DNA from 2 places in the Streptomyces sp. NPDC002785 genome. Region 2 is predicted to be linked to the other one. Evidence: riboswitches for the same ligand, from Rfam matches in the RefSeq annotation. Region 2 holds a riboswitch; the other holds the start of a gene.
The links. A riboswitch is a leader RNA that binds a small molecule or an ion and turns the genes downstream of it on or off. The one in region 2 is predicted to bind thiamine pyrophosphate.
Positions count from the first base shown of each region.

Region 1: another riboswitch for thiamine pyrophosphate. It lies ahead of thiO (glycine oxidase ThiO); the one in region 2 lies ahead of ABTZ94_RS32425 (cytosine permease).

Region 1 is NZ_JBEOVN010000020.1:19,742-40,895, reverse strand. Features, by position in the region: gene pknB (Stk1 family PASTA domain-containing Ser/Thr kinase) at 1-793, opposite strand, end outside; gene ABTZ94_RS08350 (thiazole synthase) at 905-1,699, opposite strand; gene thiS (sulfur carrier protein ThiS) at 1,702-1,920, opposite strand; gene thiO (glycine oxidase ThiO) at 1,917-3,101, opposite strand; TPP riboswitch at 3,099-3,212, opposite strand; gene ABTZ94_RS08335 (avidin-fold protein) at 3,263-3,625, shown strand; gene ABTZ94_RS08330 (NAD(P)/FAD-dependent oxidoreductase) at 3,635-4,888, shown strand; gene ABTZ94_RS08325 (Rv2175c family DNA-binding protein) at 4,959-5,324, shown strand; gene thiE (thiamine phosphate synthase) at 5,430-6,083, shown strand; gene metF (methylenetetrahydrofolate reductase [NAD(P)H]) at 6,183-7,100, shown strand; gene ABTZ94_RS08310 (hypothetical protein) at 7,151-8,053, shown strand; gene ABTZ94_RS08305 (phytoene desaturase family protein) at 8,157-9,668, opposite strand; gene ABTZ94_RS08300 (DUF4126 domain-containing protein) at 9,699-10,316, opposite strand; gene ABTZ94_RS08295 (TetR/AcrR family transcriptional regulator) at 10,686-11,297, opposite strand; gene ABTZ94_RS08290 (YhgE/Pip family protein) at 11,327-13,414, opposite strand; gene ABTZ94_RS08285 (ATP-binding cassette domain-containing protein) at 13,386-14,174, opposite strand; gene ABTZ94_RS08280 (SAV_6107 family HEPN domain-containing protein) at 14,344-14,871, shown strand; gene ABTZ94_RS08275 (class I SAM-dependent methyltransferase) at 14,971-15,729, shown strand; gene ABTZ94_RS08270 (SCO2097 family morphological protein) at 16,024-16,416, shown strand; gene ABTZ94_RS08265 (transglutaminase TgpA family protein) at 16,789-19,209, opposite strand; gene ABTZ94_RS08260 (DUF58 domain-containing protein) at 19,206-20,597, opposite strand; gene ABTZ94_RS08255 (AAA family ATPase) at 20,597-21,154, opposite strand, start outside.
Region 2 is NZ_JBEOVN010000221.1:250-10,368, forward strand. Features, by position in the region: partial or broken gene ABTZ94_RS32410 (hypothetical protein) at 1-150, shown strand, start outside; gene ABTZ94_RS32415 (CBS domain-containing protein) at 364-822, shown strand; gene thiD (bifunctional hydroxymethylpyrimidine kinase/phosphomethylpyrimidine kinase) at 936-1,733, opposite strand; partial or broken gene ABTZ94_RS32425 (cytosine permease) at 1,826-2,044, opposite strand; TPP riboswitch at 2,036-2,130, opposite strand; gene ABTZ94_RS32430 (hypothetical protein) at 2,510-2,770, opposite strand; gene ABTZ94_RS32435 (alpha/beta hydrolase) at 2,920-3,948, opposite strand; gene ABTZ94_RS32440 (phosphodiester glycosidase family protein) at 4,004-5,620, opposite strand; gene ABTZ94_RS32445 (DNA primase family protein) at 5,750-7,144, opposite strand; gene ABTZ94_RS32450 (hypothetical protein) at 7,267-7,599, opposite strand; partial or broken gene ABTZ94_RS32455 (hypothetical protein) at 7,678-8,316, opposite strand; gene ABTZ94_RS32460 (hypothetical protein) at 8,652-8,780, opposite strand; gene ABTZ94_RS32465 (ATP-binding protein) at 10,090-10,119, shown strand, end outside.

The DNA of each region.
Region 1 (21,154 bases), on a different contig from region 2:
CGAACGGGCGGACCTCGGGGTTACGGGCGGTGGCGCTCGCCACCAGGTCGTCGAGCGCGACCGGGAGCCCCGGGACGGCGGCCGACGGGGCTGGGACGTCCTCGTTGAGGTGCTGGTAGATGACCTGCGCGGGGGTGTCGCCGGCGTGCGGCTTGGATCCGGTCAGCATCTCGTACAGGACGACACCGCAGGCGTACACATCGGTGCGGGTGTCCGCCGTGCCCTGCTCTATCTGCTCGGGGGCGAGATAGGAGACGGTGCCCAGGACGGACCCGGTGGTGCTGGTGACGGTGCCCACTGCCCGTACGAGACCGAAGTCGGCGACCTTGACCCGGCCGTCGTCCCCTATCAGGACGTTCTCCGGCTTCATGTCGCGGTGCACGAAGCCCGCCCGGTGCGCGGCGCCGAGGGCGGCCAGGACCGGCTCCAGGATGTCCAGTGCGGCCCTCGGCTGCAGGGCACCGCGCTCGCGCAGTACGTCGCGCAGGGTGCAGCCCGCGACGTACTCCATCGCGAGGTAGACGTACTGCCCCTGGGCGCCCTGGTCGAAGACCGCAACCACATTGGGGTGCGCGAGCCGGGCCACGGACTTGGCCTCGCGGATGAAGCGCTCGACGAACGAGGCGTCGGTGGCGAGCGCCGGGTGCATCACCTTGAGGGCGAGCACCCGGTCGAGACGGGTGTCCACGGCCCGGTAGACCGTGGCCATGCCGCCCACGGCGATGCGGGCATCGACGCGGTAACGGCCGTCGAGCAGCTGCCCGACGAGAGGGTCCTGGAGGGTCGTATCCACGCATGCGATTCTACGAGCCGCCACGGACGCGGCCCACGGGCCGGGGCAGTCCCGGGGCCGTACTGCAGCCGAGCCGTGACAGGGACATGCGCTCCACGGCATCACGATGGGTCAGAACGCCGGGCGCTCCGGGTCCAGCACTGCCAGCCCCTCCGCCGGCGACGAGGCCTCGGCGAAGTGGCGGCGCGGGATCCGGCCCGCGCGGTACGCCAGCCGCCCGCCCTCCACCGCGTGCCGCATCGCCGTGGCCATCAGTTCGGGCTCCTGGGCCCTGGTCACCGCGGATGCCAGCATCACCGCCGCGCACCCCAGCTCCATCGCCAGCGCCGCGTCCGAGGCCGTCCCGGCGCCCGCGTCGAGAATCACCGGCACCCGGGCCTGCTCGACGATCAACTGGAAGTTGTGCGGATTGCGGATGCCGAGGCCGGAGCCGATGGGGGAGCCGAGCGGCATCACCGCCGCGCACCCCACGTCCTGGAGCCTGCGGGCCAGCACCGGGTCGTCATTGGTGTACGGCAGCACGGTGAAGCCGTCGTTCACCAGGGTCTCCGCGGCGTCCAGCAGTTCGATCGGGTCGGGCAGCAGGGTGCGCTCGTCGGCCACCACCTCCAGCTTGACCCAGTCGGTGCCGAGCGCCTCGCGGGCCAGCCGGGCGGTCAGTACGGCCTCGCCCGCGGTGAAGCAGCCCGCCGTGTTCGGCAGGACGCGGATGGAGAGCCGCCGGAGCACGGAGAGCACCGAGCCCTGCACGGTCGGATCGAGGCGGCGCATCGCGACGGTGGTCAGCTCGGTGCCGGAGGCGGTCAGGGAGCGTTCCAGCACGTCGAGGCTGGATGCCCTGCCGGTCCCCATGATCAGCCGGGAGCCGAAGGTGGTGTCGCCGAGGGTGAAGAGGTCGTCGGACACGGTCAGCCTCCCTGGACCGCGGTCAGGACCTCGACGCGGTCACCGTCACCGAGTGCGGCGGTGGGCCACTGGCCGCGCGGGACGACAGTCTCGTTGACGGCGGCCGCGACGCCGGAGTGTGCGGCGGTCAGGGTGGCGACAAGGATGTCCAGGGTGGTGCCCGCGGCGAGGAGACGGACCTCGCCGTTCACGGACACGCAGAGCGGTGCGGGCTCGGTCATGCGGGCTGCTCCTGACGTACGGCGACGGCGGCGGACGAGAAACGGTGCGGGGTGAAGGGGCGGGCCGTCTCGGGCAGCTCGCCGCCGGCCAGGAGCTCTGCCATGACGTCACCGGTGACGGGGGTGAGCAGCACCCCGTTGCGGTGGTGGCCGGTGGCGAGGTGGAGACCGGGCAGGGCGGTGGGGCCGAGCAGCGGGGCGTTGTCGGGGGAGGCGGGGCGCAGTCCGGCCCGGGTCTCGGTGAGTGGCAGTTCGGTGATGCCGGGCACCAGTTCGTGGGCGTCCCGCAGCAGCTCGTAGACGCCGCCCGCGGTGACGGTGGTGTCCCAGCCCATTTCTTCGGTGGTGGCGCCGACGACCAGTTCGCCGTTCTCGCGCGGTACGAGATAGACGTGGCTGCCCCGGACGACGGCCCGGACCGTCCGGGTGAGGAACGGCGCGTACGCGGCGGGCACGGTCAGCCGCAGCACCTGCCCCTTCACCGGCCGGACCGGCGGTACCGCCTCGTCCGGCAGCCCCGGGAGCCGGCCGCTGAGGCTGCCCGCGGCGAGCACGACCTGGTCGGCGGCGAGCTCCGTACCCCCGGCGAGCACGGCTCCGGCGGCCCGGTCGCGGATCACCGTCAGGCGTTCCACCCAGCCGCGGTGGAAGACCACCCCGGCCCGCTCGCAGGCGGTCAGCAGTGCGGCGGCCAGCCGGCGGGGATCGATCTGGTGGTCGCCGTCGACTCGCAGACCGCCGCGGACGCCCGGCGCGAGCATCGGCTCCAGGCGACGGCATTCGCGGCCGGTGAGCCACTGCGACTCCAGGCCCGAACGCTGCTGCAGGGCGTGCAGTTCCCGCAGATGGGCACGGTCGTCGGAGTCCAGCGCGACGGCCAGGGTACCGCAGGCGCGGAAGCCGGTCTCCTGTCCGCTCGCCGCCTCCAGCTCGGCCGCGAAGGCCGGATAGCGGGCGGCCGAGGCGACATTGAGGCCCAGCAGCAGCTGTTCGCCGTAGTGGAGTTCGGTGACGGCGGCCAGTATGCCGGCCGCCACCTGGGCGGCCCCGCCGCCCGGTTCGGGATCGGCGACCGCGGTGCGCAGTCCGCGTTGCGCGGCCCGCCAGGCGGTCACCAGACCGATGATCCCGCCCCCGATGACAAGGACGTCGGATCCGTTTCCATTGCGAGAAGAACGCATGGGCGTCCAGCCCCTCCCTTCGCCGGCATGACCCGGATCAGGTTCGTACGGTCGGAGGCCGCCCCAGCCTCCCTCTCAGCCCGGTGCGTCCGGGCTCCCGCGAGTGTTTTACGTTGGCCACCCTAAACCCAGCCCCCCGGACCAGTAAGGGAGCAGCCACCGTGGCCCGTTCGCTCGACGGACTCGTCCTCTCACCGGTCGCCGACCAGGCCCCGGGCCAGGTCGGTACCCGTACCCGCTTCACGTACCACGAGGAGAGTGGCCGGATCTGGGCCGAGTACACGGGCGGCGATGTGGTCCGCGGCCATCTCGTCGGCACCCGCGTCGACGACACCCTCGACTTCCGGTACATCCAGCTGAAGCAGGACGGAGCGACGTCCTCCGGTCACTGTGTCTCCACCGTCGTCGACCTCGCGGACGGCCGGGTCCGGCTGGACGAGCGGTGGGAGTGGGAGTCTCAGGAGGGCAGTGGGACGAGCACGGTGGAGGAACTCCCCTTTCCTGACACCCCGTCAGATGCGTAAGGTGTACGGGTGAGCGAGCAGCAGCAGTCAGAGCAGCCGGACCAGCGGGCAGGGCGCCGCGTCGTCATCGTCGGCGCGGGCATGGCCGGCGTGCAGACGGCGGTGGCCCTGCGGGAACAGGGCTTCGCCGGCCCCGTCGTCCTGATCGGCGCCGAACCGCACCAGCCCTACGACCGGCCCCCGCTGTCCAAGGCGGTACTGCTCGGCAAGGCCGAGGACTCCGCCTTCGACGTCGACTTCGAGGCGCTGGACATCGATCTGCAACTCGGTCGCGAGGTCACCGGTGTGCGGCCGGGCGCGCATGAGCTGGACACCCCGTCAGGACCCGTTCCCTACGACGTCCTGGTGATCGCGACCGGCGCCGAACCGGTCGTCCTGCCCGGCGTCGAGGGCGTTCCCGGGGTCCATCTGCTGCGTACCCTCGACGACGCGGCACGGCTGCGGCCCGTCCTCGACGGGCAGCACAGCGTCGTGGTCGTCGGCGCGGGCTGGATCGGCGCCGAATTCGTCACCGCGGCCCGCGCCGCGGGCTGCGAGGTCACCGTCGTCGAGGCCGCCGACCGGCCCCTCGCGGGCGCGATGCCCGCCGAGGTCACCGCCCCGATGGCCGCCTGGTACGCCGAGAGCGGCGCCGAACTCCTCACCGGAGCCCGGGTCGCCCGCATCGAACCCGGCCGGGTGTACCTCGCGGACGGCCGCACGATCCCGGCCCAAGCGGTCGTCGTCGGAATCGGCGCACGGCCCGCCACCGGCTGGCTGGCCGGCTCCGGCATCGCGCTCGGCCCCGACGGATCGGTGACCGCCGACGGTGCGCTGCGTACCTCGCTGCCCGATGTGTACGCGGTCGGTGACTGCGCCTCGTTCCCCTCCGCCCGGTACGGCGAACGCCTGCTCATCCACCACTGGGACAACGCCCTCCAGGGCCCACGGACCGCCGCCGCCAACATCATCGGGGCGGGGGCCGAGGACGGCCCGGCGCCGCAGACGTACGACCCCGTGCCCTACTTCTGGTCCGAGCAGTTCGACCGGTTCGTGCAGTACGCGGGCCATCACGGGAGCGCCGACACCCTGTTGTGGCGCGGCGATCCGGCCGGTCCCTCCTGGTCGGTGTGCTGGCTGCGGGACGGCGTCCTGGTCGCGGTCCTCGCCGTCGGCCGGCCACGCGATCTGGCACAGGGGCGCAAGCTCATCGAGGCGGGGGTGCGGCTCGATCCGGAACGGGCGGCCGACCCCTCCGTACCGCTGAAGTCGGCAACCCTCTGACGGCGTATCCCGACCCCCGTACGGTCGGCCCGGCTACCGACTGTCGGTCCGGGATGGCACGCTTGTCCCTGTGACCGAGATTGACGCAAAGATTGATGCTCTCGTCCCCGACTGGCTCTACCTGCCAGACATCGCCGAAATGCTCGATGTCGAGGTGACTCGCGTACGGCAGCTGGTCAAGGAGGGCCAGCTCATCGCCGTACGACGTGGTGAGAACCGGGCGCTCCAGGTGCCTGCCGCTTTCATCGACGGCAACAAGGTGGTCAAGGGCCTCTCCGGAACCCTGACGCTCCTGAGGGACGACGGCTACACCGACGAAGAGATGCTGGAATGGCTCTTCACTCCCGACCCGACCCTGCCGGGCACCCCTGCCCAGGCGCTGAGCGAGAATCGCGGCACGGAGGTGAAGCGTCGCGCCCAGGCGCTCGCCGTCTGACCGCAGGCTGTACGTGAGGTGCGGGTCGCGCAGCACTACGCGGCCCGCACCCCCGCGCCGCCCCGGCCGCCGTTTCGCAACGCTCTCCCAGGGGGGAACCGCACCATGTCCACGCCTCGCGCGCTGCTGTCCGATGCCCGGCTCTATCTGTGCACGGATGCCCGCAGGCGCCAAGGTGACCTCCCCGCGTTCCTCGACGCCGCCCTCTCCCATGGGGTGGACATCGTCCAGCTGCGCGACAAGGGCATGGAAGCGGCCGAAGAGCTCGATCACCTGGCGGTCTTCGCCGAAGCCTGCAGGCGCCACGGCAAGCTCCTCGCGGTGAACGACCGAGCCGATGTCGCCCACGCCATCGGCTCCGACGTGCTGCACCTCGGCCAGGGCGACCTGCCGGTCCCCGCCGCGCGCGCCGTCATCGGCGAGGACGTGGTGATCGGCCGCTCCACCCACGCCGAGTCCGAGGTCGACGCGGCCGTCGCCGAGCCCGGGGTGGACTACTTCTGCACCGGCCCCTGCTGGCCCACCCCGACCAAGCCCGGTCGGCACGCCCCGGGCCTGGACCTCGTACGGTACGCAGCCTCGCTCGACCAGCGGCGCCCGTGGTTCGCCATCGGCGGGATCGACGCGGGCAATCTCGACGAGGTGCTGGACGCCGGAGCGCGCCGGGTGGTCGTCGTACGGGCGATCACCGAGGCCACCGATCCCGCCGCCGCCACCGCCGAGCTGGCCAAGAGAATCCGGGCGCGCGCCGGAGCGTGATCCGGCCGGATGTCCGAAGGATGGACAAACAACCAGTCAATTCGGGCAATTACCGCTGGTCTGGTCCGGTGGTCGTCGCGCTCTGGTTAACCTGCCCGTATGGCCCTTGGCACACCTTCTACCAGGACAGATCACGCGCGCACGGTGCGTGAGCTCCTCGCGACCGGCAAGACCTCGTATTCGTTCGAGTTCTGGGCGCCCAAGACCGAGAAGGGTGAGCGGAACCTCTGGAATGCGCTGCGCCGCGTCGAGGCGGTGGGGCCGAGCTTCGTCTCCGTGACCTACGGGGCCGGTGGCTCCACCCGTGCCGGGACGGTCAAGGCCACCCAGCAGATCGCCGCCGATTCCACCCTCACTCCGGTCGCCCACCTCACGGCGGTCAACCACTCCGTCGCCGAGCTGCGCAACATGATCGGACAGTACGCCGACGCCGGGATCCGGAACATCCTCGCCGTGCGCGGAGACCCGCCCGGCGACCCGATGGGCGAGTGGGTCGAGCACACGCAGGGCGTGCGGTACGCGGCCGATCTCGTTCGGCTCATCAAGGAATCCGGCGATTTCTGTGTCGGCGTCGCGGCATTTCCCGAGATGCACCCGCGCTCGACCGACTGGGACACCGACATCCGGCATTTCGTGGACAAGTGCCGTGCCGGTGCCGACTATGCGATCACTCAGATGTTCTTCAATCCGGAGGACTATTTGCGGATGCGTGACCGCGTGGTCGCTGCGGGTTGCGAAACGCCGATCATTCCCGAGGTCATGCCGCTGACCAGCGTCAAGCAGTTGGACCGGTTTGCGCAGCTCAGCAACGCGTCTTTCCCTTCCGCGCTGAAAGAACGCATCCTCGCCGCCAAGGATGATCCCGCCGCTGTACGCTCCATTGGCATCGACTTCGCAACGCAGTTCTGCGCGAGGCTGCGGTCCGAGGGTGTGCCCGGACTGCACTTCATTACGCTCAACAACTCGACGGCGACGCTCGAAATCTACGAGAATCTCGGACTGCACAAGCAGTCGTGACCGGCCGTACCCGCCACGATCCGGGGCGGTGGCCGTAGGAGGGGGCGGGCATGGGCTGGACAGTCCTCTACATCGCGTTCGGAGCCGTGGCGCTGTGGCTGCTCGGCGAGGTGCTCCTGCAGTACAAGGCGCGCCTTCGCTGGCGTCTGCTCGCCTTCGCGGGCTTCGGCTGCGTGGTCGTCGGCGTACTGATGCCGTCCGTGTTCGTCATCGCCGTCGGCGCGATCGCGTTCGCGACCGGTCAGACCTACGTCACGCTGTCCTTCCGGCGCGGCTTCTCGACCGGCTGGGCGATAGGGGGTGGCCCCGGCGAGAGCCGTCGCCGCCGGGGCGGGAGCGACCGGGGCAACGGTGAGCCCACGCTCAAGGTGTCGGACCTGGAGACGGGGTACGACGAGCAGGTCCCGCAGCGGGCGGACACCGCGGCGCCGGGCGCTGCAATCTACGAGCCGGAGCCGCTGCCGGACGACACCGGGCAGTACGGCATCTACAGCAATCACCCGCAGGCGCAGCAGGGACAGGACCAGGGCAGTCAGCCCGGGCAACAGCCCCAGTACGCCGCGCACGACCCCTATGCCGACCACTCCACGTACGCGGCGCCGGGCCAGGACCCGTACGTCGGTCAGGACTCCTTCGCCGGGCAGTACGACTACGGCACGGGCCAGCAGCAGTACGCCGCGTACTCCGACCCGTACATCGGGACCGGCACCACCGGCGGCTCCACGCAGTACGCCGCGTACGACAGCTACGGCAACGGCTACGACAGCCACGGCGACCAGCAGCAGTACGCCGCCGATCCGTACGCCCCCGAGACCCCGCCCGGCGGTGTCTGGGTGCCGCAGCAGCGCGAGGGCGAGCAGTACCCGTCCGCACCTCCGGAGCGGCCCGCAGAACCTGCCCCGTACCCGAACGGCTACGACACCGGCTACAACGAGCAGCAGAACCGCTACTGACGGCGGCCCGGCAGGGGCAGGGGGCCGCAGGGGTGACCGGGGGCAGGGCGGCGATCGGACGCGCCCGGCACCCCGGTGGCGCCGACGGCCGGCGGCGCCACCCTCATTGGGAGCCCCGGAACCCGTCCCCCTCCACGATCAGTCCGGCGACCAGTGCCCCCGACATCCCCGCGTGGGCGAGCCCGCCGCCCGGATGCGACCAGCCGCCCGCGGCGTAGAGCCCCGGCAGCCGGGTGCGATTGCCCGGATGCAGATACGCGCCCTCCGCCCCGGCCAGCGCCGGTGCGGGCACCGAGCCGCCCTCGGCGCCGGTGTCGGCCGCCGTCTCGGCCGGGGTCCGCACCTCGGCGTGGAGCAGTCGCTCCCGTATGCCGGGCACGGCCGCACCGGCCGCCTCGATCAGCGCGTCGGCGCACCGCTCGCGCAGCGCCGTGTCCATCCAGTCCACCGCCCCGTGCGGGGCGACCGTCGCCATCAGCGTCACTGCCTCGTGCGCGTCGTCGGGGCGGGTCGACGGGTCGTCCGGACGCAGCACCGTCACCGTGGGACGGTCGGCGAGCCTTCCGCCGAACACCGCCTCGCGCTCCGCCCCACCGTCCACCGGGTGCACCAGGGTCCGGTGTACGGCATCCGCGGGCCGGGCGTCGCGCAGCGACAGCAGGACCAGGAACCGGCCCGGCACCACCCCCTGCCGGGGCTGCACCGCGACATCGCCGTCCCGCCAGAGCTCATGACCGGGCACCAGGCCCGGGTACGGACGGGCTCCCAGCACCACGTGGTCGGCCTCGGCAAGCGTCCCGTCCAGGAGCTCAACGCCCGCCGCCCGGCCGTCCTTCTCGACGACCCGGGCCACCTCGCCGCCGAAGACGAACTCCACCTTCCGGGCCAGACACCGCTCGTACACCGCCTGCGCCAGGGCCCGGATCCCGCCGGAGACGTACCAGCTGCCGAAGGTCTCCTCCATGTACGGCAGCAGGGCGGCCGCCGCCGGGGCGCGCAGCGGGTCGAGCCCGTACGACAGGGCGTACCCGTCGAGCAGGGCGGCCAGCCGGGGGTCCGAGAGCTCCCACGCGCCGATCTCCGTCACCGTGCCCGCCCGACGGGCCGAGCGCAGCAGCCGGCGCTGCCGGAGCGCCGGATACGGATCACGGCCGAGCACCTGCCAGTCGGAGCGCAACGGCTCCTCCAGCAGCGGACGCCGGGACCGGTCCCAGGCATCGCGCGCCCGGTCGAGGAACTCGCCCCAGGCCGCGCCCGCGCCGCCCCCGAGCGCGGTGTCCAGGGCGGCGACCACCCCGGCCCGTGAGGCATTCGGGAGCGAGACCGCCGTGCCGTCCGCGAAGATGTGGCGGCTCGCCGGATCGACCTGGGTCATCGTGACGCACCGCTCCAGCGGCTCCTTGCCGGTCTTCACGAACAAGTCGCGGTAGACCGCGGGCAGATGCAGCAGCGTGGGACCTGTGTCGAAGGCGAAGCCCTCATGGGCATGCCGGCCGACCGAGCCGCCGAAGGTCTCCGACCGCTCGTACACCGTCACCCGGTGGCCTGCCACGGCGAGCCGGGCGGCCGCCGCCATCGCGCCCATCCCGGCGCCGATCACCGCAATTCGTGCCATGTCAGTGACCTTAACGGCCACCTCCGGCACTCAGTCCAGCGGCCAGTGCGAACCGGCTCCCGCCAGGTGTTTCTCCTGGCGGCGCTGCGCCCTGCGGCGCAGGAACCGGCGGATCCGGGAGGTCAGGAAGACCAGTACCACCATGCCGAGCAACAGCAGTGTCCCGGCGATGACCGCGGCCACCAGTGGATGGAATACCGCGAAGGTGACGATTCCCGCGACGCCCAGGTCCTCGGCAGCGCTCACCGCGATATTGCTGAACGGCTCGGGGGAGGTGTTGACCGCCATCCTCGTGCCGGCCTTCACCAGATGGCTCATCAGCGCGGTGGAACCGCCGACGGCCCCGGCCGCGAGCGCCGGCAGCGAACCGCTCTCGCCGGCCAGCAGCGCCGCCACGACGGCGCCGGCGACCGGCCGGATGACGGTGTGCGCGGAGTCCCAGACCGAGTCCACGTACGGGATCTTGTCCGCCACCACCTCGCACAGGAAGAGCACACCGGCCACGACGAGGACATCGGTGCGCTGCAGCGATGCGGGCACCTCGTCGCTGATCCCGGTCGCGCCGAAGACGCCGAGCAGCAGGACCACGGCATAGGCGTTGATCCCGCTCGCCCAGCCGCTTGTGAACACCAGAGGGAGTACGGACACGGACGTGATCGTAACCAGACGGCGACCGGCCCGGAGTGGGGTTCGGTGCGCAGCCTGAGTATCCGTACCTAGGCAACGAGATGAGTAGGTGCGCGGATGGGTTCCCACCAGCGCGGACGGGAGAGTGGAGCCCACGGAAAGGGGCGCGGCACCGGCACCGCCGACACGGGGCGGCGGAACGGGAGCGGCACTCCTTCCGGAACGGGGGAGTACGACGGAGAGCCCGAGGACCACGGGAAGACGGGGGTCACGGGGTCACGGGGGAAGGTTCTCCGGCTGCACAGCAGACGCCGGTCCGGCGCAGGCTCGGGGGGATCGAGCCTGCGCCGGACCGGCGTCTTTGTGCGACGGTGCGCCCGGCCGCAGGGGTCAGCGCCCGCTGACCCGCCCGTGCAGTAGCAGCGACAGCGCCGAGTGCACATCGTCGATCGACCGCTCCGGCTGGAACGCCTGCCAGTCCAGGGCCGCCACCAGCACCATGCCGACCAGGGCGGCGGCCGTCAGCGGGATGTCGATCTCCTCACTGAGCTCACCGTTCTTCACGCCCTCGCGCAGCACCTCCTCGACCACGGCGACAGCCTTCTGACGCACCACCAGGAGGGTTGCCTGCCAGGCCCGGTTGGTGCGCCACAGCTCGGCGACGTACAGCTGGGTGAAGGCCGGATAGCGGTCGATGAAGGCCAGACCGGCCCTGATCATCGTGTCCAGGGCCTCGACCCGGGTGCCGCCGCGCTCCTCGGTCTCCTCTGCCGCCGAGCGCAGCGATGCCGTGAGCAGGCCGACGCCGTGGCACAACAGCTCCTCGAAGAGCTCGGTCTTGCTCTTGAAGTTGTAGTAGACCGTGCCCTTGGCGACCCCGGCCTTCTCGGCGATCTCGTCCACCGTGGTCGCCGAGAAGCCCTTCTCGGCGATGAGAGTCACGGCCGCCTCGTAGAGCTTCTGCCGGGTGGCCTGGCGGCGCGTGGTGCTACTGCTTTCCATGCCCCTGATTCTCACAGGTCCGGGCGCGCTCACAGGCTCAGTTCCGGGTGAAGCCGGTCCAGGGTCCACACCTGCTTGCGGCGCGCGGAGAGCGCGGTCAGGGCGAGCGCCCCCGCTGTGAAGGCCAGCAGCACCGCGCAGCCATGCCAGACCGGACCGAGCCCGCCGCCCGTGATCAGCCGGCGCAGCCCCTCGACGATGTAACTCATCGGCAGGTAGGGGTGGATCGCGTTGAAGAATCCGGGGCTGGTCTGGACGGGATACGTACCCCCGGCCGAGGTCAACTGGAGCATCAGCACCGCCAGCACGAGAATCCGTCCCGCAGCCCCGAACCGGGCGTTGAGCCACTGGACGATCGCTGAGAAGCAGCAAGTCACCAGCGCCAGGAAGCCGATCGTTCCGGCGGCACGGGTCATCTGCAGACCGAGCCCCCAGTGCAGTACGGACATCAGGGCAGCCACCTGCAGCAGACCGATCGAGGCCACCGGCAGCCAGCCCGCGAAGGCGATCCGCCAGGCGGAGGCCCCGGCGGCGAGTGCGCGCCGGTTGAGCGGCTGGATCAGCATGTACGCCACCATCGCGCCGACCCAGAGGGAGAGCGGGATGAAGTAAGGGGCGAAGCCGGTGCCGTAGTTGGGGGCCGCGTGCAGCGACTTGGAGGCCAGCTGCACCGGGTCGGCCATGACTTCCGTACGCGCGTCGCGGTCCTTCTTGTCGTAGTCGGGGATCTTGCCGACGCCGTCGTTGAGTCCCTGGGCGAGGGTGGCCGAACCGTCGCCGAGCCGGACCAGCCCGCCGTCCAGGTCGATCGCGCCCTTCTTGAGATTGCTCACCCCGGTGTCGAGGTCGGTGGAGCCGGTCTTGGCCGTGGCCAGGCCGGTGTGCAGTTCGCTCGCTCCCTTGGCGACCTTGTGGGCGCCGGTGTTGAGCGCGTTGACCTTCTTCACCGCGGACTTCAGGTCCTCGTCCAGGTGCGGCGCGCTCTTGGCGAGGTCATTGGCCTGCTGTTGCAGCGTGGTCAGCCGGCCGCGCAGCTTCTTCAGATCGCCGTTCTGGTTCGTGACCAGCACATTCACATCGTCGGCGACCTTCGCGACATCGGCTGCCGCGGTCTTCGCGCGCTTCAGCGGCGGGCAGACGGTGGGATCGGTGGGCGGCTGCTGGGTGCAACTGGTGCGGTAGACCTCGGCGAGGTCGTCGGAGGCCGTGTGGGCGGCGGTTGCCGCGGTGGGCGCCGACTTCACCAGCCGGTCGAGGTTGTCCCGTACGGTCTGCGAGGAATCGGCGACCAGCCGGGCGGTGTCGCCGATCGACTTGCCGTTGTCCTTCAGGAACGGGCGGGCGTCGGCCGCCACCCCGTTGACCTTGTCGGCGAGCAGCTGGGTGCCCTCGGCGACCTGCCGGGAGCCGGTTTCAAGGTCGCCCGCTCCCGTGTTCAGCTTGACGATCCCACCGGCCAGATTGCTGCTGCCGGCCTTGGCGTTCTTCAGCCCGTCCGCCAGATCCTGCGATCCCTTCTTCGCCTTGCCGATGCCGCCCTTGAGGTCGTCGGCGCCCTTGGCGGCCTTGGCCGTCGCGTCGTGGAGGTCGGAGAAGCTGATGAAGATCCGGTCGAGGAAGCTGCGCGAGGCGTTGGTCGACGCGGCGGTGCGCACCTCGGAGAACACCGTCCGGGAGATCTGCCCGACGATGTAGTTGTTGGCGTCGTTGGTCCGCACCTGGAGCGCGCCGGTCTCGGGGGAGTCACCCGAACTGGACGCGATCCGCTTGCTGAAGTCCGACGGCATGGTGAGCGAGAGGTAGTACGTACCGTCCTCGACGCCCTTGTGCGCCTCGGCGGAACTCACCTTGTGCCACTCGAAGGTCTTGGAGTCGAGGAGCTTGCCGGTGATCTCGTCGCCGACCGCGATGTGCTTTCCGGCGGCGGTGGCGCCCTTGTCGTCGTTGACCAGCGCGACCGGGATCTTGTCGAGGCGGCTGTACGGGTCCCAGAAGGAGCACAGGTACAGGGCACCGTAGAGCAGCGGCAGCAGCAGGAGCGCGATGAGTGCGGCGATCGGGAGCTTTCCCCTGCCGAAACGCTTCAGCTCAAGCGCGGCCAGTCTCGGCGAACGCATCGGCCGGTCCCTTCTCGGTCGTGGTTTCCTCGGCTGCGGTGTCCTGCGCGTCCGCCGGTGCGGCCGTGGTGCCGGTACGTACGGTGATGGCGCCCTCGGGTGCCTGGCTGCACACGGCGAGCACGGTCGTCCCGCTGTCGGCGATCGACCGCAGCAGCTCCCAGGCCTGGGCCCGTTCGGAGTCGGAGAGCTTGAGATCCGTGTCGTCCACCGCGAGCAGCCGGGGACGGCCGATCAGCGCGAGGGCGATGGACAGCCGCAGCGCCTCCAGCCGTTCCAGATCCCGTACGGAGGTCCGCTCGGCCTTGGGCAGGGCGGCGGGGGCGAGTCCGGCGGCGTCCAGCGCCGCGTCGATCCGTCCCCGCGCGGTGGCGATGCGCTCGGCGCGCGGACGCAGCAGGGCGCGCAGCGAACCGTCGAAGCGGCGCTGCAGCAGGGCCCGCTCGCGCAGGTGCTCGGCGACGGTGAAGGCCGGGTCGAGCTCGCTGACCCCGGGCACCGGACCCAGCGCACTGATGCGGCGTACAGCGGCCATCTTGCGCGGCAGGCACAGTCCGCCGATCTCCGCCCGGCCCTCGGTGGGGCGCATCCGGCCGGTGAGGGCGAGCAACAGGCAGGTGCGGCCGGAGCCGGACGGGCCCTCGATCGCCACAAGTGAGCCGGGCCCGGCCTTGATGCCTACGCTGCGGAAGGCCCAGCCGCGTGGTCCCTTGAGCCCGAAATCCTCGGCGGTGACAGCTGCCCCGTGCGGGCTGTCCACAGACCCTCCCCCTCGTTTTTGAACTGACTGGTCAGTCCAAAAAATAGCGTGAACTCCCGATCGAAGCAAAAGAGCAGGTCAGGGGGTAGGCGGGCTCGATTGTCAGTGGTGCCCCTCACGATGGATACATACGGCCACGGAGCCGTTACACGAGACAGGAGGTTTCGTCATGGCCCACTCGTCAGCAGCAGCCGCACCCCGGCGCCGCGCAGACGGCCCTGCCCCCTCACTGACCGGTCCGGCAAACGATGTCCACCCCGTTCCGCGCCGCACCACGGCGCCGCCCGCCGCCCTCGACCTGCTCGCCCAGGCCCACACCGGCCTCGACGAGGCCGCCGTTCTCGACGTGCCGAACGAGCGGTATGCCACCGCCCACCTGGCCGCGCTGCGCACCGCCGCCGCCGTGCTCGCCGTGCGGGGCCGCCCCGAGATCTCCAGGCGGCGCCGGGAGCGGATCCGCAGCGCCTGGGAGGTCCTCCCGGAAATAGCCCCCGAGCTGACCGAATGGAGCGCGCTGTTCGCCTCCGGTGCCCGTCGCAGGGCCCGCGCGGAAGCCGGTATACCGGGCGCGGCCAGTCGACGGGACGCCGACGATCTGCTGCGTGACGCGGCGACGTTCCTGCGCCTGGTCGAGCGGATGCTGGCGCTTCAGCCGGTGCTCCCGCAGGCCCGGAAGGAGCGGCCCGACGCGGGATGACGGCGACGGGGGCGCGAGGCAATAGGGTGGACAGCACCACCACCTGCACTGTTCACGCTCCGCCGTCAGTGGCGGCATCGTGTCGAGGAGTCATCTGCCGTGTCGGACCAGCTGCGCCCCCGCGCCTCCCTCCGTACCGCCGTGGTCTGGGAGGTCCTGAAGGACGCCCTCGACCGCCAGGTCAAGGCGACCGGCAGGGACGCCCTGGATGTCCTGGACACCGGCGGCGGCACCGGCAACTTCGCGGTGCCGGTAGCCCGTCTCGGCCACCGGGTCACCGTCGTCGACCCCAGCCCCAACGCGCTCTTCGCCCTGGAGCGCCGAGCCGCCGAGGCCGGGGTCGCCGACCGGGTCCGCGGGGTCCAGGGCGACATCCACGGCCTGTTCGAGGTGGTCGAGCGCGGTGGTTACGACGCGGTGTTGTGTCACGGAGTCCTGGAGTACGTGGACGACCCCGCCGAGGGCGTGCGCAACGCGGTCGCGGCTCTCCGTCCGTCCGGTGCGCTCAGCCTGCTTGCCGCCGGGCTCGGTGGCGCAGTCCTGGCCCGGGCGCTCGCCGGTCACTTCACCGAGGCCCGGCAGGCGCTCAGCGACCCGGCCGGCCGCTGGGGCGACGGGGACCCGGTGCCTCGGCGCTACACCGCGGAGCAGCTCACCGAGCTGGTCTCCGCGGCGGATGTCGAGGTCGGCGCGGTCCACGGCGTACGGGTCTTCGCCGACCTCGTACCGGGCGCCTTGGTGGACACTGAACCCGGTGCCATGGAGGCCCTGCTCAGGCTGGAGGCGGCCGCGGCCGAACTGCCCGCCTTCCACTCGGTCGCGACGCAGCTGCACGTTCTGGGCACGAAGCGCGCCTGAGCGCGACCGCCGGCCGGTGGCAGCTCAGCTGTAGCGCGGCTGATCAGGGACGCAGCCGCAGATGGAGTACGCCCCAGGACCCCCGATCGGGGACTTGGCCCCGTATGATCGGGGGACACCATCCGGCATGACGGATCGGAGGTTGGGGAATCAACGCCTCAGCAGCTGAGCCGTCGTTGCGGCCCGGACTGGCTGATTGGAAAGAGGGCGGGTTTCACGGGGACGAATCCCTGCCTATCCTGGAATGGCCGCATACCGGCCGCCCCCCCCGCGGCCGACGACGAGGAGGACTCCGTGCCGCTCTCGGAGCACGAGCAGCGAATGCTCGAGCAAATGGAGCGAGCGCTGTACGCCGAAGATCCCAAGTTCGCGACAGCGCTCGAGGGAAGCGGGCTGCGTACGTACACCCGGCGACGGGTCTACCAGGCGGTCGCAGGCTTCCTGGTGGGTATCGCGCTCCTCATGGCCGGAATGGTCGCCCAGCAGATCTGGATCAGTGTGGTGGGGTTCCTCGTCATGCTCGGCTGTGCGGTCCTTGCGGTCACTGGTTGGCGCAAAGCGCCCAAGCCGGGCGAGCGACAGGCAGCCGGAGGCGGTGGCGAACGCCGCCAGCCCAGGCAACGCCGGACCGTGATGAACCGGATCGAGCAGCGGTGGCAGCGCCGCCGTGACGAGCAGGGCCAGTAGGGCCCCGGACAATCTTGGGTGAGGGGCGGCCGCATTTTTGCGGCCGCCCCTCACGTGTGCCCGGGGCTGGCCTTCGGCTCCGGCCTGCCCTCAATCGCCGGGCAGGCCCGAGGAAGCGCCAAACCTGTCCGGCTCTTCAGGGCGAGGGACTGCGGGCCGGCCCCAGGAAGCTTCAAGCCCGCGTCCGCTGCCGGGGTGAAAGGCTGCCGGGTGGCCCCAGGCGCCTGCCGGCCCGTCCGGCGATCGAGGACAGAGGCGGGCCGCAGGCCACGCCCCCTCATGCCCGCTGGCGTGGTGGAGGCGGGCCGCAGGCCGGCCCCCCGTCACCCCTGTTGGCGTGGTGGAGACGGGGCGCAGGCCACGCCCCCCCCGTCATCCCTGTTGGCGGGACGGCCGCCGCAGCCGACCCGTCCACCGGTCCCGGCCCCACCGCGACGCCCACCTGCCGGTGAACGCCGCCCAGCGATCCGAGGCCGCCCAGATCACCCGAACGGCCGAGCGCGGTGCCACGACTGCACGGATTCGGGTGAACCGGCCGGCCGACGCCCGCAGTCCGGCCCGTACCGCCTCCACGTCCTCGGCGAGCCCGGTACCCGACCGGGGCTCCGGGGCGTAGAGCACCTGCTCCACCGCCCCCGCCACCCGGTGCACCGCGGTGGCCTCGTCGGGGTCGAGCTGCCCCAGCCGCACCACCCGGGCCGCCACCTTGCGCGGGGTCTGGGAGTCGTCCGGCTCGATGCCGTGGTCCCACGCCGTGTCGATGATCTCCCGCCAGGCCGCCAGCGTTCTGGCCGTTGCATCAGCCGGCGTACGTCCGGCGGAGAAACTCAGCCTGCGCCTGCGCGCCCGAAGCCGCCAGAGCATGGGCAGCAACGGCAGCGCCAGGACCACCAAGGCGACCAGGACCAGACCGAGGACGGTGCCTGTCGGCGTCCCGGAATCCGTCGGAGCAACCACCCCCGGCGCCGCCGAGCTGCCGCACTCGCCCTGCTTGCGCATCTGAGCCGGGCAACTGTCCGAGACGGACGGCGCGACCGTCGGAGCGGCCGAGGCGCCCTTCTCGGGCCGGGCCGGGTCGAATGTGCCGCCGGCCGGGGCGTCAGGCTGGGTGTAGGACGGGGCGGTGCCCCGCGCCGGGGTCGGTTCGAAACGGGTCCACCCGATGCCCTCGAAATACAGCTCGGGCCAGGCATGCGCATCGCGCAGCCCCACCGACACCGAACCGTTCGGCTGTGCAGTGCCAGGAGTGAAGCCCACCGCGACCCGCGCCGGAATACCCAGCGTCCGCGCCATCGCGGCCATCGTGAACGAGAAGTGGACGCAGAAGCCCTGCTTGTCCTTCAGGAACCGGCCGATCGCCGCGCTCCCGGTGCCCGAGTTCACCGAGGTGTCGTAGGTGAAGCCGCCGTCCGAGGCGAAGAAGTTCTGCAGCTTCACCGCACGCTCGTAGTTGTTGGCGGCGCCCTTCGTCACCCTGTGCGCAGTCTCCCTGACCACCTTCGGCAGGGAGCCGGGAACATGGGTGTACTCGCGCTGCAGAGCGGCCGGCGGAGTGCCTGCCGCAGCGAGCTGATCGGCGGTCGGCTGGACCATCAGACTGGAGACCTGGTACTGCGCGCCGCGGGTCGTCTCCCCGCGGTCACCGACGAGCGTCCGCCCCATCGGCTCGTACCGCCAGCGCCCGTCGATCCTGACCTCGGTCGCGGGATAGGGGAGCGGCAGATAGGTCTGCTGGTACGAACGGGACGCGGAGATGTTCGACCTGGTCTCCGTGACCATCACGTCCGGGCTGAGACCCTCCGGGGCCGGGAGCCGCTTCGGCACATCCTTCAGACTGCGGGTGGAGGGCCGCCACTCGTTTCCGTTGAACTGGTCCAGGGCCAGGATCCGCAGGTAGAAGCCCTGCGGGTCACCGGAATTGGTGCGGTAGGACATCACCTCCCGGTTCTCCGACTGGTTCAGATTGTTCTGCAGCGAGACCAGGGGGTTGACCGCTGAGATGGTGCCGCCGCTCCCCTTGCCGTTCGTGCCGCCCGTACCGGCCAGCAGACTGCTGTCGAGCGCCGGCAGCGCCGCCGGTACGACCAGTGAGATCCCCAGCGCCAGCGCGCCGATGCGGCGTCCGGTGCGGACCGGGGCCGCCGGGCGGCCGCCGGAGATCGCCGCACCGACCGCCGAACCGCCCGGGGATCTGGTCGCGCCGCTGAAGACCCGCCCCCACTGGGAGAGCCGGTCCTGGCCCTCGGCCAGCAGAAGCAGCAGATAGCCACCGGCCGCGAGCAGGAACCAGAGCCAGTCCGCTCCACCCTCGGAAAGTCCTGCGGCGACCGAGTACAGCGCGAGGAGCGGCAGACCGGCCGGGGCCGCGCTGCGGAACGTCACAGCGAGGGCGTCCACGACCAGGCCGACCAGGAGCACACCTCCGATCAGCATCAGCCGGATGCCGTCCGTCACGGGCGCCGGAGCGGCGTACCTTCCGACATCCTCGGCGCCCGACGTCAGCAGATCCGCGAGCCGGTGGACGGCCTCGGGATCCGGCAGGACGCCGGCCAACGCCTGAGTCCTGGCGAACACCACCGTCAGCAGAACCAGCGTGACCAGCGTCTGCGCCGAGACGATCAGCATTCGGGGCATGGGCACCCGGCGGGCGAGCGCGCCCATCCCGCTCTGGACCGCCAGCAGAAACGCAGCCTGCAGGATCCACCCGGCCGGCTCGACCAGCGGCAGCATCGAGCCCGCCGCCAACAGCGTCGCCGCAAAGGCGCACAGCGTCAGCCGACCACGACCGTTCATGACCATCCCCCGGAGAAACCTGTCGTGCCACCTGTCGTGCCGCCGACGGCAGCGGACTGCGTCGCCAGGCCTTGGTGCCCTGCCTGCTGCCAATACCGGGCGAGACCGGTCCCCGGCGCCACCGCCACCGCCGTCCAGCCCGATTCGCGCAGCAGCCGCAGCCGCCGCTCGAACGCCGTGTCCGCCCCTGCGGGCGGGGCGGTGCCCTGCACCCAGGCCGTACTGTCCAGTACGAACGCGACTGCGCCGCCACTGCGCTGCCGCATCCGGGCCGCCATTGCCGCCTGCTCCTCGTCCAGATCACCGAAGAACGCGATCAGCAGCCCTTCGCTGCCGCCGCGCAGCACGTCGTACGCACGTGACAGACCGCCCCCGTCGGAGTGGTCGACCACCGCCAGGGTGTCCATCATCAGACCCGCGGAGTTCGCGGACTCCTGTGTCGATCCGGCGAAGCCTCCTTCGCCCTCGCCCGGAACCGCGTTCCCGTCGTCGGTCAGCAGCCGGACCGCGAAGCCGCGCTCCAGCATGTGCACCAGCGTGGACGCCACCCCGGACACCGCCCACTCGAAGGCGGAGTCGGGCCCCATCCCCTGATAGGCGATCCGCCGAGTGTCCAGCAGTACTGTGCACCTGGCCCGCTGCGGCTGCTCCTCGCGGCGCACCATCAGTTCGCCGTAGCGTGCGGTGGAGCGCCAGTGGACCCGGCGCAGATCGTCGCCGTGCCGGTAGCCGCGCGGAATCACGTCGTCGTCACCGGCCAGCGCCAGCGAACGCTGCCGTCCCTCGCCGTACCCCGAGGCCTCGCCCGCCAGCCGTACCGGTGGCAGGGGCTCGGTCCGTGGAATGACGACGAGGGTGTCGTACGCGCTGAACGAACGGGTCAGCTCGCACAGCCCGAACGGATCGCTCAGCCGCAGCTGCAGCGGCCCCAGCGGATAGCGCCCGCGCAGATCCGACCGCACCCGATAGGAGACCTCGCGACGGCCGCCCGCCTCCACCCGGTCGAGCACGAACCGGGGTCGCGGCCCGAGTACATAGGGCACCCGGTCCTGCAGCATCAGCAGCCCGGTCGGCAGCCGCGACACGTTCTCCATCCGCAGATGGACCCGCGCCTCCGTGCCCACGGGCACCCGGGACGGTGAGAGCCGCCGGGTGCCCGCGACCCGGTAACGGGTACGGACGAGCACCACGACACAGACGAGCGGCAGCGCGGCGAGCAGTAGCCCGACCCGCAGCAGATCCGCCTGTCCCAGCACATATGCGCAGATCGCCGCGGCGATACCGGCTGCGAGGAAGGACCGCCCGCGCGTGGTCAGCCCGCTCAGAGCGGCCCGCAGACCGCCCTTGTCGTCGCCGTCGTCCATCGCGGCCGGCCCCCCGGAGGTCATCACACCCGCCGTACGCCGGGCTGCTGCCGGCCGTACACCGGACGGCCCGGGTGGTGCTGGGGCTGCACCTGGGCGCCGCCGCCGGCGGTAGGCACCGGCGTCTGCTGCAGGATCTCCAGCACGACCTGCTCGGCCGTACGACGGTTCAGCTGGGCCTGTGCCGTCGGCAGCAGCCGGTGCGCGAGCACCGCGACCGCCAGCGCCTGCACATCGTCCGGCAGGCAGTAGTCCCGGCCGCTCAGCGCCGCGGAGGCCTTCGCCGCGCGCAGCAGATGCAGGGTGGCTCGCGGCGAGGCGCCGAGCCGGAGATCGGGATGGCTGCGGGTGGCCCCGACGAGCTCCACCGCGTACCGCCGCACGGCATCGGCCACATGTACCGTCCGTACCGCCTCGATCAGCTTCACCATGTCGTGCGCGTGCGCCACCGGCTGCAGATCGTCGAGCGGCGAGATCCCGCCGTGCACATCGAGCATCTGCAGCTCGGCGTCCGCACTCGGATAGCCGATCGACACCCGGGCCATGAACCGGTCGCGCTGGGCTTCGGGCAGCGGATAGGT
Region 2 (10,119 bases):
AAATCGCTGACCTTGTGGGATGACGAGCAGACCATGCAGGCCAGCGAGGAAAGGACAACCCGGCTCCGCGAGGAAGTCGCACGGAGGGAAGGCCAACGGGTTGTCTCGGTCGAGCGCTTCGAGGTGGGATTCAGTCACCTGGAGCCGTAGCAGTCATCACTCCGCACGTTGACGGCGTCGTAGGGTCGGCGGGCCGAAAGTCACGCGATGACACGGGACGAATTATACGAGCGCCCGGATCCGTACGCGATCGCGGCAGGTCTGGGTTCCCTGCCTTGCTGACGCTTCCGGGGAGCGGTGTTGAGCCATTCGTGTTGTGATCGATGGCAAAGGACACAACGGCGTCGAGAACGGGAGGAAATCATGACTGAGAAACTGCGAGCACGAGACATCATGTCCGGCGGCGTGCAGTGCGTCGGTGCGCACCAGTCGCTGTTCGACGTGGCGAAGATGATGCGCGATCTGAACGTCGGTTGCCTGCCCATCTGCGGCGACGACAACAGGCTCACCGGCTTGATCACCGACCGTGACATCGTCGTCAAGTGCTGCGCCGATGGCATCGACCCGGCAACCGTGCAGGCCGGATCACTCAATGCCAAGGTGCACTGGATCGATGCCGAAGCGGACGCCACCGATGTCCTGACGACCATGGAGGAACACCAGATCAAGCGGTTGCCTGTGATCGACGTCCAGAGCGGCCACCGTCTGGTCGGCATGATCACGGAGGCCAATCTCGCGAAGAATCTGAGCGACGAACAGATCGCCGAATTCGCGAGCCGCGTATACGCGAGTGCTGGGACGTCCGGTCGGTCCGCAGACTGAGGCGTCTCGTCGAACCCGGTCGCCGCGGTCCACTGGCAAGGCGCCGAAGCGAGCCGATCACCGCCCGGCGAGACCACGTGGCGGCCTGGCGGCGCGGGACGCATCCACTTGCGTCAGGGGCGCGCTTGGTTCCGCCGGCCGTGGTCCACCGGCCCGGTGCCGGCCCCCAGAGCGAACCCCGCCGCGATCGCCGCGGTGACGTAGTCCTTGGCCTGGCGTACGGCATCCAGAGCCGGGCGGCCTTGCGCCAGGCCCACCGCGATGGCCGAGGCGAGCGTGCAGCCCGTGCCGTGGGTGTGGCGGTTGTCGATCCGCGGGGCGCGCAGCCAGTGCTCCTCCTCGCCGTCCGTCAGCAGGTCCACCGCCTCGCCCGGCAGGTGGCCGCCCTTCACCACTACCCAGCGCGGTCCGTACGTGAGCAGCCGCGCGGCGGCGCGGCGCATATCTGCTTCGTCCGCCACCGCGATGCCGGTGAGCTGCGCGACCTCGTCGAGATTCGGCGTGACCACCGTCGCGACCGGCAGCAGCGCGGTCCGTACGGCATCCAGCGCGTCGTCGGCCAGCAGCTTGTCTCCGTGCTTGGACACGCTCACCGGGTCCACGACGACCGGGGCCGCCACGTCCGACAACAGCTCGGCGACCACCGTGACCAGCTCGGGCGAGGAGAGCATCCCCGTCTTGACCGCCTGGACACCGATGTCGTCGACGACACTGCGGTACTGCGCGCGCACCGCCTCCACGGGGAGTTCCCATGCGCCCTGCACGCCCAGGGAGTTCTGTGCCGTGACAGCCGTGAGCACGCTCATTCCGTGGGCGCCGAGCGCCAGCATGGTCTTCAGGTCGGCCTGGATTCCGGCTCCTCCGCCGGAGTCGGATCCGGCGATCGTCAGCACGCGGGGCGGCGCGGTCATGCGTGGCTCTCCTCTTGGTTGCGGCTCCCTGCCCGGGCGTATGCGCGGGCCGCCGCTCGGGGGTCCTCGAGGCCGCAGGCAGCGGCACTGATCGCGCCGACGGTGCCGGTGAGCACGCCGGTCATGGTCGGATCGGGAGCGACCCATACGGTGAACAGGCGCCCGGGACCGCCTTTGCGGTTGCTCTCGGGGACCGGCTCCCTACCGTGCGCTTCGACATGGAGGTCGTCGGCGGCCGTCGGTATCCGTCCGTCGAAGACGGGCAGCCGGCCGTCGGCGGGCAGCCCGCCGGAAACATGCGTCAAAGGCATGGAAGACATCCCTCCGCCAGTACGAACTGGTTCAGGTGCGACGGGTGTGATCTCAGCCCTCGGATGGGGCACCCCGTGTCCGGTACGGCGGCCAGACTAACCCGATCGCTCTGGCTCTCACATCGCCGGGACCGGCACTCCGAAAGAATCTCCGACAGGATCTCCGCCAGGAACAAGGGGTTCCTCGGCCCAGATGGTCTTGCCGTCGCGGTCGTGGCGGGCAACCCGAAAGGAGGCGAGCCGGGCAACCGGGGACAGCCTGCGTGCGGGGCAGCCGGCCGAGCCCGGCCTCGACATCCCGGTCCGGTGCTTGCCAGGAGGCTGTCGGTGCACAACGCGAGGACGGAGCCTTCCGCGAGTCGGCGTTCAGCGGTTTCGAGGGGGAGCCCGCCGCGCGGCCTGCCCCGACACCTCACCGTCATCGCAGCACGTGACCACCGCGATGCCCTCCCTCCTCGTACTCGCTCACTTCCGGCTCAGGTTGATCTGCTGGGTCAGGTTGCCGATCTCGCTGCCGAGTTTCTGCACGGGGTCGGCGAGGGAGGCCAGGGTGGACTCGACATCGACCGCCGCGGCCGTGTGATGGTCCATGGCGGCTGCGTGCTCCAGCTGTGCCCACACGGCGGCTTCGGCCACCAGCGCGTCGCGCTGAGGACTGGCAACCGGGTGCTGGGATGCCTGGGAAAGCAGCTCGCGGGCCTTCTGGCCGGGGGTGCTGTCGGTCATGGACCGAATCTTGCCAGCGGATGCGAGGCGACGGGCGGGTTTCGCAGGAGGGACACCCGGAGACCGAGCCGGTAGTGGAACTGGCACAACATGCGGACGAGGTGACGATCTCCCCCGCCCGGCGCACGACGACGGTGGCACATGGCCGTTCAGCCGTCGGCCCGCAGGGCCTGGAGCAGCATCGGTAGCGAGGAGTGCAACTCACGCTGCCAGTACGCCCAGCCGTGCGTCCCCGGTCCGTAGAAGTGGGTGGTCACGTGCTTCGCACCCCTGCGTTCGAGCTCTCTCGCAAGGGCCTGGTTCTGCCTGTTGAAGTCCGCCTCGAGCGCGCTCGTGCTGCCCGGCTGGTCCAAAGGGCCGGTGGTGCCGTCACCGCACGACAGGTAGACGGGGGTCGACTTGAGGCGTTTGGCCAGGTGGAACGGGTCGTGGGCCACCCAGACATCACGTTGCGCAACCGGATCCCCCCAGACTCTCAGCGGGTCGTTGCCCTGACCAGCGAAGAACCCCATGATGCGGTTCACCGACTCGTCGTTGAGCAGCGGGTGCACAGAGCCGGAGTAAGCCGCGGCTGCCCTGAACATCCCGGGGTGCCGGGCGGCATACAGCAGGGCTCCCTGGCCACCCATCGACAGTCCCGCCACGACGCGGTTGCTGCTCGCCCCCCAGTCGTGCTCAAGAAGCAGGCGCAGCTCCTTGGTGTGGAAGGTCTCCCATGCCGGGTCACTGCCCTGGCCGTAGTTCCACCAGTCGCTGTACCAGCCGTTCCAGCCGGCCTCCGGCATGACCACGAGGACGTCGCGCAGGCTGTCGGTCCGCGCGACGTCGGTCCGACTGGTCCACGACGTGTAGTCCCCGCAGCAGCCGTGCAGCAGCCAGAGGGTCGGCCAGTGCCGGCTCCGGTCGCCCGGGTCCCAGCCATCGGGCGTGAGCAGACGTACGTTCACCGTCCGGCCGCCGAGGGCCGGTGAACGGACCGACAAGTCGACCTGCCGGTCGGCGACCTGGGTGACCGCGACGACCTCGGCACCCTGGGACGAGGAGCCGGACCCGCCCGCCTCCCCGGCAGCTGACACTGTCGACGCGGTGGCGAGCGCCGACGGGGTCGACGCCAGGGCGAGCAGCAGCGCGGCAAGGACGAGCAGGAGGCGGGCTCGGCGGATCGGGATGGCGGTCATGGCGGCTCCGGGCGGTCGGTGGTCGCTGGCTCGGGCTTTCTCGGACCGGGCTGGGTCAGCCCCGGCCGGGCAGGATCAGCAGTGCGTCCCCGACGGGGCGTTCGCCGGTCGCGTCGGACGGTTCGTTGATCACTTCTCCGTCGGCCACCATGGTGGTCGACCCGCCGCCGTCAAGATTGACCGCGTCGCGCAGGCCGAGTGCTTGGGCGACGGCAGCGCTCTCGGGGATGCTCAGCCCGAGCGCTTCCGTGCTGCGTCCGTCGGCGGTGACGAGCACGGTCCTGCCTGCGGCATCCACCCCGGCCAGCGTGCGTGGGTTGCGCTTGTGCATCCAGCCGTAGTAGAAGCTCGCGTTGCCGGGCTGCACCATCCCGTCGGTGGCAGGCGTGACGTGCAGCCGTCCGTCGCGGACCAGTTCGGGACCACCGTTGAGGATGCTGGTCATCGGTGACGGGGAGACCCTGCGGCCGCTGCTGTCCCGCAACGTCCCCTCGATGTGCAGGGGCCGGCCGACCTGCGCCAGGGCTGCCAGTTCGGCGACGCGGGTGCCGGTCGCCTGCACGGAACTGCCGTCGGCCGGCAGCGGTCCGCCGCGCGGTGAGCGCAGTTCGAGGACTCGCCCGCGGCTGTCCAGTACGGCCTCAAGGCCGTCGCCCTGCGGCGTCCGCCGTCCGTAGTCAGGCGTGAAGGCGACGAGTTCGTCGTGATCGGTGCAGGTCACGTCGTGCAGGGGCAGCGAGGTCGGAGTGTCGTCGGCCGTTCCGCCGCAGTTCCTGATCAAGCCCGGTACGCGGTCGACACCGTCCAGGGGTTGCGACGCGTCCCGGCCGACGACCCGTCCTTTCCAGGTGAGCCGGGCGACCTCGCTGTGCCGGCCGGAGTCGCGTATCACCAGGCCGGGGCGCCCGTTCACCGGCTCGCTCAGCAGCCGGCCGTCGTAGACGCCGACGCCGGCCGGATCGCCCGGTGCTCCGGCGCTCGGGGCGAGGACGAAGAACCCGGCGTTGACTGCGGCGGTCGCGCCGGCCGCGGCCGCCAGCTCGCTGGTCTTCTCGCGGTTCTCCAGATCGGGACCGTACGACGCCTTGAGCCTGCCGCGGAACCGGTCCGGGTCGATGGTGAGCACATCGATCCGCCACGGGCCATGGTCCGCGGGGTCCCCGTCCCAGCCGGCGTAAACGGCGGACCCGGCGTACCCGGCCCCTCTCAGCCGGGTGCGCTCGGCCGTCACGGCGGACTGCGAGTCGAACTGCCCGACCCGTACCCGCCACCCCAGCGTTCCACCGGCGTAGTCGGCGACCGCCGGAGTCGTGACCTCCTCGACCCGGGCGCCGAAGCCGTCCGCCTGCAATTCGGCAGCCAGCTCGTCGGCGCTCGCCCGGTCCTTCAGCGCCGTCGGCGGCGCGTCGGGGTCCGGCGAGGTGGCACCGCCGGGTATGGAAACCTCGACCGTCCACGCAAGCGACGGGGCGTCGGCACCGCGCACGATCCGCGTGAGGGTGACACCAGGCTGCAACGTCCGCGTGCTGCGGGTCTCGGTCAAGTCGACAGCGCCCAGCGGCAGGGCACGCATCGGCCCCGGCCGCGGCTCGGAGGAGGCAGGAGCCGGCAAGGCACCCACCACGGCGAAGAGGGCCAGGACCGTACAGGCGCCGAGCAACTTGCTTTTCACGTACCCCCCTTGGAAAGATCGGCCCAGCAACGGTGCGTGCGGCAGGGAGCACCAGTCAAGACGTGTACACGTCAAATTCCGGCCGGCCGGGCGTTCTCGTGGGTGAGCCGACCGGGCTGATGAGGACGCTCATGCTTTCTCTCCCAATTCAGGGTTCAGCCCGATACCGGGGTAGAACTTGCGCTGGTTGGACAGGGTCATGTCTTTGGGTGTGGCGATGCCGACGAGCTCCCGTACCCGGGTGGCGAACGCCCGTGAGGAGATCGGGATGGCGCCCTTGAGCCGGCACCAGTTCCTGTAGCTGCTGTAGAGCTGAGCCTGTTCCGCACGCATGGCGGGGTTCACAGTGCAGCACTCGCCCAGGAACCGGCCCGTGTGGTCTTCGATCTCCGCGTAAGCGTTGGTGGCGGTGCGTACCGGCGGGGGGCCGACAAGATCGCGAGGGCCGTTCAGATAGCGACGCGCTCCGGTGACGAGCCAGTGCAGGATGCCGGGCCCTTCTTCGGTGACCAGGACGTCGGCGAGGTTGTCAACCTTCCGGTCGTCCGCGACAACCCGCTCGAAGGGGATCAGCCTCAGCCGGCGCCAGAACGCGTAGCCGCCGGTGCCGACTTCGGGACGGTGATTGCCGAGCAGCCACAGTTTGTGGGTGGGGGCGAAACTGAAGAAGTCCTGCCGCATCCTGCGGGCCTTGATCCGGTCTCCGCCGGTAAGTAACTTGACGCGGGACTCATCGAAGCGGTCGCCGGACCTCAGTTCAGAGCAGACGATGATGCGCCGGCCATGCAGCTCGGCAAGATCGGTGGGGTGCCGTCCGGGGGGCCTGCCCATCAGGAAACCGGGCGGCGCGGAATCCGCGTAGTCACCAAGAAGTTTGACGATGACTTCCAGAAGAACGCTCTTGCCGTTCTTCCCCTGTCCGTACAGGAACGGCACGATCTGCGCGCCGACATCCCCGGTGATCGAGTAGCCCAGCAGCTCGTGCAAGAAGTCGATCATCTGATGGCCGTCGGCGTCGTCGCCGAACGTGTCAGTGAGGAATTGCCGCCAACGCGGTGTTCGCATCAGCCGGGCTCCCACGCTCGTGGCACGCGAGTGACAGTGCCTCTCCGGGTCCGGCGCGGCAACCAGACCGGTGTGGAGGTCGACCACCCCGTCCGGCGTGCACAGTGCATAGGGGTCCGCGTTCAGCAGCGAAGCGTTGAGAGCCATCCCCGGCGCGGCCTTGGCCTGCATCAGCATGGCCATCATTCCGGACGTCGCCAGAGCCCGCCGGCGGTTTCGGCGCAGCTCCGCCCCGCCGTGGCGCCCATGCGGGTCGGTCTCTGCCAGCCTCTCGGCCATCTCACCGGCTGCCCACAGTACGGTGTCGTCCTCGTCGATCTCCCAGCGATAGCCCGACCACCGGTACCAGCCCAGGCCCGGCACATGCCTGAAGTCCCGCCTGTACAGGGCGACGAACAGCTTGGCGTTGCCACGATCACTGAGGGTGTCGGGCAACAGGCCGCGCTCGGTTGCCCGCATCGCCGTCGGCGCAGCTTTTTTGGTGGCCTGCGGCGGGACGGTGTTCGCTGGGGAGCCGAGCAGAATCTCTTGCGCGACCTTTTGGGGGTCGAACGGCACGTCGTCGTCGCTCGGTGCGTGATTCACCTACGGTCTCCCAGCTCAAGGGGACGACGGCTGCCCGCAAGCATCCCGGACCGGATGATGCGCAGGGTTCGGTGTTCGTGTCCCTGGCGCACATGAACCGCAACTGCCAGGAGGGCCGCTTCCGTGTCCTGCGCCATCAGATGGCCTGTGGCGACCAGACCGCCCACGGTGCAGGAGGCTCGGTTGAGCTTGTCACTGAAGCTTGCCCCTTCTGCCACGGCGGCGCGGTCGAAGACCGGGGTCAGGGCGGCGGCCGGAGTCGCTTCCGCGAGGCTGGAGCCGCCACCTGTTGCCAGGACGGCCTGCCGGGCACGCTGTGGCACAGGCATGGCGAGGTCCCGCTGGGCAGGCTGCACCGGACGGTGGCTGGTCCGGGCGAGTTCCACGGTCAGCCGGTCCGGCAGTGGCGCCGGACGGCGTACCGGCTCGAGAGCCCCGTACGCTGCGGCCGCTGCCTTTGTCCCGGGCGCGACGATGCAGCCGCCATGGGGGCGTAACGCCCCTTGCCAGGCCGGCGCCCGGCCCGAACTCCAGCCTGCCGAACACCGCCAGGTGTGCCCCGGCCCTGCGGCGTACCAGATGTGCAGGCCTCCGAACGGAGTACGCACCCGCCGTATCGGCACGTCCCGGGCCGGCTCTTCCGCTCTCCGCAGCGCTTCCAGAAGGTTTCGGCAATCGTGGCACTTGGCCGGTGGTGTCTTGCGGCGGACAGCCAGTGGATGCACTGGCCGGCTCCGCCGGGCGCACCACAGTGCGACCGACAGGGCGTCAGGCAACGGAGTTGCCGGTCGGGACGCTACGGTCCGGCCTGAGTTGCTGTTACATAGGCGCAGCTCAGGAATCATACGTACCCCTTTCAGCGACTGAAGCGACTCAAATTCCAAATAGGTGGACCACAGATAGAACGGAACGCCTGGGGCCCGCACGAGGCCTGCCCAGCTCCTGCCGGCCGCCTCACGTTCATCCGGTCGCACGGAGCAATATCCAACGCGGGACCTTTTGGCTGAATCGATGCGGTGACGACAAAGATTCCTCCCCTGACTCATCTGCAAGAACCAAGCCTGATCACCTTATCCGTGGAAGGAGTCCCACTTTCCCGTGAATGCGCTCTATCGAGATCCGGGTGGACACTTCGGGATGAGCAACGGAAGCGGTTGGTTTGTTATACAGACGCGGCTGGTGGGCATGGCTGGATCTCACTCGCCCGACACGAAGCCACTGCGAGAAGCCTGTCGCTCTGGCGTCAACTTCATGGACGAACCCCTCCCCGGCATACGACTTCATTTGCAGCACCGAGGCTGCACTATTCCGCAACTCAGGGTCAAACGATCAAGACGAAGCGTTGGCCGGGGTGAGCGGTCGACTGAGCAACACGCCCTGCTCACGGCAGGCAGCAGGCCTGTTTCACACCACCCTTGGATGCGCGATTCACAATGCCGAGGGCGATCTGGCCCGTGACCGTGTGGTTTTCAACCGATTCATGGATGCCGGTGCCGATGTCGAAGCGCACAGCCCCACAGAGCGAGAGGGGCGCGATGCTGTAACAGCTTATGGCTCTGCCATACGGTGCTACCGTCCAACAAATTCGCCCACACGGCCACGCCGAAAAAATCACGCCAAGTACGACTGCTTCAGAGCACCATGAAAGGCAATCAGAAAAAGCGATTCGCCAGCCGAACCGTTGCCCGCGGGGCACCGATTCCACGGCATCGCGGGGCCACCCACGCCCATGAACCACTCCGGTCGGACGATTGAAAACAGCCACGCACAGGGAGCGCTCGAGCGGTTCGGTGCGGGGGGGAGCATATTGCTATGAATACGCCATTCGAGTGATACCCTGCCAGCTTTGTTGCTGTCATATGCAACCCCGGAGGATAACTATCACTATCCAAACCGGTGGGCCGCCCACCCTCTCCGGGGGAGCGGCTGCTCATTTCTCTTGTAGCTATCCAGGTGAAGTGAAGGTCTGGGGATCTGCCGAGTGGGTCTGCCGCAATGGGCACCCCCGTGGGAGGGGTTTGGATCCGCCAGTCGGTGCCGGCATCCGGTGCCGACTGGTGCGGCGGCCCATGTGACCTCTTTTTGGGGGCACCATGCGAGCTTCCCTGACGATTGTTCCGACGTCCAACGCCCGGCCCAGTGCTCACGAGTTCTGCGGTGAGACCGCTCCGGCCGGCGCGGCGAAACGCCAATCGGCGGGGATACCTTGTCACTCCCAGGGGTTCTCAGCCAACCCGGTCACCGTCGCGCACGATGCGGGGGCGTTGCCGGAGCACAGAGCCTGCTGCTGCCCACCACAGCACCGAATCACCTTCAGGGCCGACGGCCACCATCGCCCAGGCACCGTTCGGTGACTGGCGTCCCCGATGCCGATCCCGCCGGGAGGGCCGTATCGCCCCCTGACACCGGCACTGTCCGTGTGACCGTGACCGCCTCCTGCGGATTCAGGGGCACGGTCCCCATCCTCTTGGCGAACTCACCGCTCGTCTCGCTTGCTGCCGCCCGGGGCAGCACAAGCAACCTCAACGGCGTCGGTCCGAGCACCGCCACGGGGACCGCAGCCGATCCGGGCCGGGATCAAGACCACCGTGGATGCGGGACTGCGCACGGCCCGGCTCACCCCCTGTACGGCCGTGCCGGTGGCAGGTACCCCCGCTTCCTACCACCGAACCGCCCACTGGGCTCCCTGCATGGCTGCCCCGGCCGGTGTACATCGCTGCGGCAGGAAATTCGCAGCCGGCGGCTTGTGCCGCGTCCCGTCCGGAAGCGCAATCTGCCTCCCCGCCACCTGAGCAAGGCCCAGGATGAGAGGAAGAACAATGCTGCCGACTGCTTGGTCGGGGGCACAG